2 regions of the Bacillus arachidis genome follow, and region 1 is predicted to be linked to the other one. Evidence: riboswitches for the same ligand, from Rfam matches in the RefSeq annotation. Region 1 holds a riboswitch; the other holds the start of a gene.
The links. Region 1 has a riboswitch for magnesium ahead of mgtE (magnesium transporter). Riboswitches for the same ligand answer to the same signal wherever they lie in the genome.
Positions count from the first base shown of each region.

Region 2: another riboswitch for magnesium. It lies ahead of QRY57_RS09690 (P-type ATPase actuator domain-containing protein); the one in region 1 lies ahead of mgtE (magnesium transporter).

Region 1 is NZ_CP127376.1:3,026,469-3,031,000, reverse strand. It holds gene QRY57_RS17190 (YojF family protein) at 1-220, shown strand, start outside; gene bshB2 (bacillithiol biosynthesis deacetylase BshB2) at 236-898, shown strand; M-box (ykoK) riboswitch at 1,186-1,352, shown strand; gene mgtE (magnesium transporter) at 1,534-2,862, shown strand; partial or broken gene QRY57_RS27185 (multidrug effflux MFS transporter) at 3,062-3,226, shown strand; gene arsR (arsenical resistance operon transcriptional regulator ArsR) at 3,413-3,736, shown strand; gene QRY57_RS17170 (ArsI/CadI family heavy metal resistance metalloenzyme) at 3,797-4,240, shown strand; gene arsB (ACR3 family arsenite efflux transporter) at 4,258-4,532, shown strand, end outside.
Region 2 is NZ_CP127376.1:1,598,118-1,602,649, reverse strand. It holds gene QRY57_RS09700 (FbpB family small basic protein) at 481-621, opposite strand; gene QRY57_RS09695 (5'-3' exonuclease) at 858-1,724, opposite strand; gene QRY57_RS09690 (P-type ATPase actuator domain-containing protein) at 1,859-2,590, opposite strand; M-box (ykoK) riboswitch at 2,972-3,135, opposite strand; gene QRY57_RS09685 (DUF350 domain-containing protein) at 3,281-3,667, opposite strand; gene QRY57_RS09680 (glutathionylspermidine synthase family protein) at 3,670-4,532, opposite strand, start outside.

The DNA of each region.
Region 1 (4,532 bases):
CGGAGCATTTATTCGAAATGCAATTATTCGTTTTGAACGTGGGAAAATAACAGGAACAAATCCATACCGAGTTGGTCTCAAAATGGATCATGGTTGGGTATATGCTGAAGGTATTACACATTGGGAAGTAGACGAGAACGATCGTTTATTATTAGCAGGGCATGATAATAAAGGTCGTTTAGCAGTAGCGCTTGAATTAAGCTTAACACCATTTAAATAAGAAGGAGGGAAATGTATGGAAAGACATGTGCTTGTTGTATTTCCTCATCCAGACGATGAATCGTTTGCAGCTGGAGGAACAATTAGTTTATTAAGAAAGCAAGGAGTACCTGTGACATATGCGTGCGGAACGCTTGGACAAATGGGACGCAATATGGGAAAGAATGTTTTTGCGAACCGCGAAACGATTCCGAATATCCGTGAAAAGGAATTAAAAGATGCATGTGAAGCGATGGGCATTGAAGATTTAAGAATGCTTGGTTTCCACGATAAAACATTAGAATTTGAAGATGTAGATTTTGTAGCAGATAAAATTGAAACTGTCATTCGGGATGTACAACCATCACGAATTATTACATTCTATCCAGAGCATGGTGTTCATCCAGATCATGATGCATTTGGCCGTGCTACTGTTCGCGCTGTATCACGTATGCCGAAAGAAACACGTCCAGTCATTCATGCAGTTGCGATTACAAAAAATCGTGAGGAAGTATTAGGTGAACCAGATGTTATCAACAACATTAGTGAAGTATTCGAACAAAAATTAGCGGCTTTACGTGCGCATCGTTCACAAACAGAAGCGATGTTAGAAGAAACGGAAGTAAAGTTGCAAAACAAAGATGCTGCAACATTAAAATGGTTACAAATTGAACAATTTTGGACTTATAAATGGGAATAGGCTAGAAGATTTTCTACTAGTCTTCCATACATACAAAAGCGATGTCACATTGTGACATCGCTTTTTCTGTTAAGTATCAGGAATGTGCATTGTGTGGTTTTGGCCAACGCTTTTGTACTTTTCTCCTTCACAAATACTTGTTCAAATGTAATTATACTAATAATTTGAGAAAGCATAAAATATCAACACTATACTTTTAATAGAGCCAAAAATTAAAAAGAATATATATTTATTATAAAAAAATATTGACAAATCAAAAAGAACGCTGTAAATTGAAGTTATATTTGAATAGTCTCTGTTAGGTGAGGCTCCTGTATAGAGAAACGCTGCTGCCCAAAAATGTCGAGAGACGCCAATGGGTCAACAGGAACGGTCGGAGAGAAGGCCCTTCTTAATGTAGCTGGTTTCAAACCTATGCTGTACAGTGCTAAAACTCAACGAGGGAGAGGTACGTGATAATTTGGAGGGATATATCTCTATGATGGTAAAAAGAGATTTCACCCTTTGTTTATTTGTGATTTTTAAAAACCTTTACTCCTTTTTGAGTAAAGGTTTTTTTATGTATACGATCATCGATATCTAATTATTTGTACTATTAAATGACCTAATGGAACTATTTATTAGGAGGAATTATGATGAAAAATAAATTAAAGCAGCTGTTGTTAACAGAAAATATTTTTATGGTAGAAGAATTTTTGAGTGATCCACCATATGATATTGCACAAGAAATTAAAAAATTTCCACTTAAAGATCAAGTATCAGTAATAGATCTGATCCCAATTACAAAAAGCTCTAAAGTCCTTAGACATATGAGTCCAGACGAACAGTATAAGATCCTAATCAATTTACCTAGAGATAAATCTAAAATATTGCTGAATAAGCAACCAGTTGATGAGCTTGTTGATTTGTTTCTAGCTATTCAGCTTAATAAAGATGGACAATTAATGTCGTATTTAAATAAAGAAACGCAACAAAAGGTAAAGGATTTAATGAAATTTAAACCTGAGACAGCAGGTAGTCTTGTAACAAGTGATTATATTTCAGCTAGAGAGGATTGGTCAATAAAAACGACCTTAGAGCATGTTAGAAAAATTGCTACCAATGTAGAATCGGTATCCTATATATATGTTCTAGATAACTACGGACACCTCAAAGGAATCGTTTCCATACGTGAGTTATTATCAGCATTGGATGAGGAAATCTTATCAAACATAATGATTCGAGATATTATCTCAGTATATGCTGAAGCCAATCAACAAGAAGCTGTAAAAAAGTTAACAGATCATGATTTATCTGCTTTACCTGTAACAACAGCTGATAAAAAAATGATTGGTATCATAACATTTGATGATGTAATGGATGTAATGGAAGAAGAGGCAACTGAAGACATCCAGAGGTTAGGTGGTAGCGAACCATTAAATCAATCATATTTTGAAGCTTCTATTTGGAGGATTTTTTCTAAACGGATTCCCTGGTTATTGCTTCTATTCATGGCAGAGGCATATACAGGCACAGTACTTCACCATTTTCAAGATGAACTTGACAAAGTGGTCGCACTTGCGTTCTTTATTCCATTACTAGTAGGTACTGGAGGAAACACAGGTACACAGGTTGTAGCAACAATTATTCGTGCAGTAGGTATCGGGGAAGTGAAGTTTAAAGACATTTTTCGTGTTATAAGAAAAGAGATGTTAATTGGTGTACTCCTTGGTCTTGCGCTTGGTACAGCAGGTCTAATTCGTGCATATATATTAGGAGTTGGAATAGAAGTTGCACAAGTTGTAGCAATTACAATGGTGTTTATTGTTGTTTGGGCTTCTATTGTAGCCGCTGCATTACCATTGATTATCAGAAGATTCAAACTAGACCCTGCCGTTGTTTCCGGACCGTTCATTACAACGTTTGTTGATGGCACTGGACTAATCATTTACTTTATGGTTGCTAAAATGATATTAAATTTATAAATATAAACTATGTATATTTCTGGTGCGAAAAAGATGAGTAGAAGAGGTTATTTCGAAATTTAAAAGAGCAACTTGTTATTGAGTGTTTTGTATAAGGTGATATCATTACTCTTTCTGCTGGCAATGGTTGTTTGATATAATCTGGCATCGTGCTGTAATGCTCTGGGGAATTGTAACTTATAGTGCTGGTAGTTAAATTAGCTTAGGTTATTATATAATCGTTACAATTACGATATGGGGAATGAGTCAGTTGTATACACGTTCACTCATTGTCATGCCTCTATATTTTCTAATACTTGTAATTGTGATGACGGTAGTAAGTCGAAGGTTTATTTATAACTCTAAAGTTATAGAGTCTGTTTAAGTATATAAAATGAAAAACTATTTTTTACTCGTCTAATAGTTTTTTAGAGAAGATAAAGGAGGGCTTTGGAGTCTCCTTTATCTTTACGGATAATGATTATAAATTCAACTGATAAATCAAAAAAAATTGATTAATTAATTGAATTTATAATAAAGTGGTGTATATAATATAATCATAAAAAAATTGATGAAGAGAGTTGAGCGTGTGAAAGAAACCTTCGGACAGTTTGAAAAGAAGTTTAAAGCACTTGCTGATCAAAAAAGATTAGAAATTATGTATGAACTCTGCCAACGCGGACAAACATGTGTGTGTGATTTAACAGAAGTATTTGGAATTTCGCAATCTAAACTTTCGTATCATTTAAAAATATTACTTGATGCAAATTTAATTGTAAAAGAAACAAAGGGAACATGGAGCTATTATGATTTAAATGATGAAGAAGTAAATAATTTGTTGTCGGAAGAACTTTGTTGTGTGTTCCGAAAAACTGGCAGAGGAAGTTGCTGCTAAGTTTTTTGTACTACATAAATCAAAAAAAATTGATTAATAAAGTTGAGGGAGGAATAGAATATGCAATATGTACATGTTGGGATCAATGTGACGAATTTGGAAAAATCAATTGAATTTTACAGTAAGGTATTTGGAGTAACACCAGTGAAAGTAAAAGAAGATTATGCAAAATTTTTATTAGAAAGTCCGGGACTAAATTTCACTTTAAATGTAAGAGATGAAGTAAAAGGAAACCAGGTAAATCATTTCGGTTTCCAAGTGGAAAATCGAGAAGAGATCATCTTGCACAAAGAACGTTTAGAAAAAGAAGGATTCTTTGCCCGTGAGGAAATGGATACGACTTGTTGCTATGCTGTGCAAGATAAGTTTTGGGTGACGGACCCTGATGGGAATGAATGGGAGTTTTTCTATACGAAGGCTGATAGTGAAATTCATAAAGTAGAAACGCCTAGTTGTTGTGTAAGTTCTGATGAAAAGAGTATAAATTCAACTTCGTGTTGTTAAAACAAAAAGGAGAAAAAATGAAACGATTATCGTTTTTAGATCGGTATTTAACCCTTTGGATTTTTGTTGCGATGGTAGTGGGAATTGCAATAGGGTATTTATCACCTGGGTTTGTGGATGGAATAAATCGTTTACAGGTGGGAACGACCTCGATTCCACTTGCAATTGGCTTGATTTTAATGATGTATCCGCCGCTTGCAAAAGTTCGTTATGAAGAGATGGGGCGCGTTTTTACAGATGTAAAAGTATTAATATTATCACTCGTGCAAAACTGGATTATTGGACCTGTTCT
Region 2 (4,532 bases), 1.4 Mb from region 1:
ACTATATACAGTATTTGCTCTTTAAAAACCTTTTTTTCAAAGGAGGAAGTTCGTACTTTAATAAAAAAAGCTCACCTATAAAAGGAGAACCTTTTTACTACTAGCTTAATAAACTTATGTCTAAAGAAACCTGAATTTGTAATTACCTTCTGCTTTCATTCTTTCAAACTCTTCTTTATGCTCTACATACAAATGGACTTTTTCTACATCTCTCACTTTACAACCAACGCCCCTGATTGGAACATAACAGCAGAACCATAACTCTCTCGAAACCATTTCTGTTGTCTTAGTAACTTGAATTTTTTATTTATTATTCTTTTCTTTTTTGTTGATACTCAAAGAATGAGGTTACTCTCCCTCCTATTCAGTTACCCAAACTTTCTCCTTCTTTCTATACTTACAACCCTGCTCTTAAGTATGATCAATATATAAAACCCCTTCTCATAAAGAAAGGGGTTTTACATAATTTTATTATCTTATTCAGTTACTTGATACACGATACGATACATGCCTCTTTTCAATCTTTTCCTCTATTTCTCTTAAATTCTCTTTATCACTTAATAATAATTGTTTATTCTCTATCAATAATTGTTTAAAGGATTTTCTTATTTTCTTTCGCATAATTTTTTCCTCCTTCACTATTACAAATAACTTATCAAAGGATTATTTATATAAAAGATAAGTGATTATCTGTATAGTTTTATAATAAAAGATTCATGTGAAATCTGTTTGAATTCCAGATGAAAACTAAGTATTTTTTCTGACAACTCCATCAATTGAAAGAAGTTACATAAAAAATAACGTCTAATCAACATATACTTGATTAGACGTTATTTATAGTATAAAGCATTTCTTTTTTATAACATATTTATAAACATTTCGGGTCTTCCCCAGTTCATTTCTCCACAAACAAAACGTACTTTCTCTTCATCAATTGTATGCAAACCTTCCTCTAACAAACAGGAAATTGGAACTTCACAATGAATTCTTGCCAATTGTAATGATATATTTAAGTTTTCCAAATCATTTTCAATTTTTGTACGCTGTGCTTTCGTCAATGACGCTATATTTTCTAGTACTGCCGCTACTGTACCATGTTCTTGAATCAATTTATACGCTGTCTTCTCACCAATTCCTTTTACACCTGGGTAGTTATCACTCGTGTCTCCCATAAATGCTTTCGCATGAACGATTTGCCAAGGCTCTACGCCTTTTTCTTCCATAATCTTCTCTGGCGTATAATATTCATAGTTTCCGATTCCTTTACGAAGAAGCATTACGGTAACATTTGTATCAACAAGCTGTAATAAATCTGTATCACCTGTTAAAATATATACTTCCGCCTCACTAGCGTATTCTTTTGCTAACGTACCAATACAGTCATCAGCTTCATAGCCCTTCATTCCAATTACAGGAATAGATAACTGTGAAGTCATCTCTTGTACTAAATCAAATTGCGGAATCAATTCTTCTGGTGGCGCTGCACGGTTTGCTTTATAATTTGAGAACGATTCCGTTCGGAATGTCGTACTTCCCATATCCCAGCACGTTACAATATGCGTCGGTTCAATTGCTTGGGTTGCTGTTAATAAATGTTTCATATAACCATGAATCCCATTTGTTGGGATACCGTCTTTTCTCTTCATAAATTGTCCATAAACACTTGTTGCGTAAAAAGCACGAAATAATAGTGCCATACCGTCAACTAACAATACTTTTTTCATAATTCCTCTCCTACTAACAAAAAATAATAACCTCACGTTATCTCGTAAGGTTATATAAATAGATTACCATTCTACGTTTTTGTTCAACTTTATCCATTATACAATGTTTTCATTTATTTAGCACCATTAACAGCTCAAGATGTTTGACTACAGCATGTGTGGAGCAATCCAGAATACGTATTTTTACCTGTTGAAACGACTACAGCCTTCGCAGTTCCATTCACGATATGCGTGCCTTTAAAACATACATTTTCAAGTTGAATTGGATTGTAGTCTTTCATTCGTTTTAATGGAATAAAACGTTTGCGTTCAAGATGATAACAGCTTTCAAATTTCTCTACATTTGCTTCTTTTCCTGTTAACACCGATTCATTTACTAACAAATCTTCTGCATATATAATACGTACATCAGCTGGAACTATATCACCTGCTGACAGAAAAACCATGTCCCCTGGAACTAGCTCTTCAACTGGAAGTTTCATTATTTTTGATTCACTATTCTGACCTACAGATGTATATCCTTCTACCCTAGAAACAGTAACTGTTACAATCTCGCACTGATTGTAATTATGAACACGTTGCTTTGCAAAACCAGGAATCATTTCGCTTAATTTCATCATTACATCAGAAAAAATTGCTCGTTTTGAAGATAATTCATTTTTCCCGTACACATGAATACGCTTCTGTGCTTCTTTCATTGAAAGACCATCTCTTGTTGTTTTAAAATAAGCAAATACAGATTTGACATCTCTAGTTGCAATTTCAATTAACAAATCTTTATTTTGTTTTAATAGAGATTGTTCTTTCAACATTTTTTTGCTTTGTTTATGTGACATGTTACCCACAATTTTATTTACATATAACATATTACCGTCTCCTCCTTTACAACATAGGAAGAAACGCTTTGTTTCTCAATTTATCTCACTTTAACCACTCATATTTCTCTATAGCTTGTTAAAGTGTGCCACGTTCAGCTCATCCTTATTTCAGCTCATAACTAGCTGAACGTTATCTTATGATAAATATAGAGGGAGGAACAAGTCGTTTCCTGCCTACATCATATATTTTTGTTTCGAAGTATATGGGTAACGGAACCGAGTCAGAATTTGACATGCTCCTCACCTCCCTTTTCATTTTTTAGTTAGTACTTATAATCACAGCTTGTTTATAAAAAGACCTCTACTCATAAGCGAGTAAAGGTCATTACATACATAAATAAGCGATTCCTAATCAACATAGAAATCCGCGAACCTCTCCCTCGCCGAGTTTTAGCACTGTATAGCATAGGTACGTTACCAGCTACGTTAAGAAAAACCTTAATTCGATCATTCCTGTTGACCCATTGGCGTCTCTCGACATTTTTGGGCAGTAGCATTTCTCTATACAGGAGCCTCACCTAACAGAGACTTATTTTTATTACATAGAAAATGTTACTCCTATTTAAAATAGATGTCAACACTTTGAATTCAAACTTTTTCCTTATTACGACAAGTATTTCCTAGAAAATGATTCAGGACAGAAATACACTTATTCTAATACTAATTGTTTAAGGTTTTTCAATATGTTAAACACCCAGCAATCACGATTCCGATAGAAATTGATAAAAACATAAGGAAAAGTCCAACAGCCTGGTTATCTTCTTCGATGCTTTGGTTGATATTAAAACGCGGTGTAAGCCATTCAGCTAAATAAAACACAATAATTTGCGCTAATACTCCAATCGCTCCCCATAAAACCATATCCATTAATGAAACAGAATGAGCAGCCGTAGAATACAAAACAATTGCAAGCCCAAGAAGTCTTCCTCCAAGTGCATAGCTTGCTGCTTTATTCCCTTTAGCCATTAATGAAAATTCCTTCACTTTTGTTGTCACTTCCATAAGAAAAAGACCAATACATAAAAGACCGATTGTAACTGCTAAATAAAGTAAGAAATTTATCATTTCTAATCCTCCTTTTTAATTCCTACAGGTAAATAATATGATTCATTCCCCGTAATTTTTTCACCAGCACGTATACCAATACTACTTGGCTTCCCAGCAATTAAAAATGATCCAAACACATACGACAGCTCCTCGATCCCCTTTTCAGTCTCAAGAGAAACAACTGGAAGCTTTAAATATTTTTGAAATATAGGAAGCTCTTTTTTATACGTTTGATATGAATTTTGATTAACAATATTAGTGTCTTTATCACGAATTGTAACCGTGTCGCCTTCTCTACCGAACGAAGGTTTTTGAACAAAAGAACTTTTCCCTAAAAACAGATCTGCTTCTAGGTAAGTAGGAAGCATATATTCTTTAATCCATTGTTGTTCCTCATTTGTATAAAAAGCACCTGCCTCCGCTAATCCCCAAATGATACATTGAACCGATTTCGGCTGCAGTAGAAAAGATGAAATCGGATTTATAATAAAAAGCTTTCCTTCCTTTACAAGCTGCAGTAATTCGATCCCTACAAGATCTCCAGTGTTAGGATCTTGGTCCTCAACTAAGTGTTCAATAGGATATGTCTGGCGATACAAAACATCAATTGGTACACCATCTCCGTCAAGTAAAGCATCTTCAGTAATTCTGAGTTCTGACATTGACACCACTTTGTTGCTAACCTGACATAGCTGACTCAAATACCGAGTTGTATTCCAATCTTCTATATGTTCATGATGGGCTGTAAAGACAACGTTTGGTCTTTCTATCCCTTTAACCGCTTCCATCACAGCTTTTGTGATACCAGAAGAGAGAAGACGTTCCTGTTTGTTGTTTGGGTCATGATACTCTAATTCTTTGCAGACCTCCCCATTCATTTGAA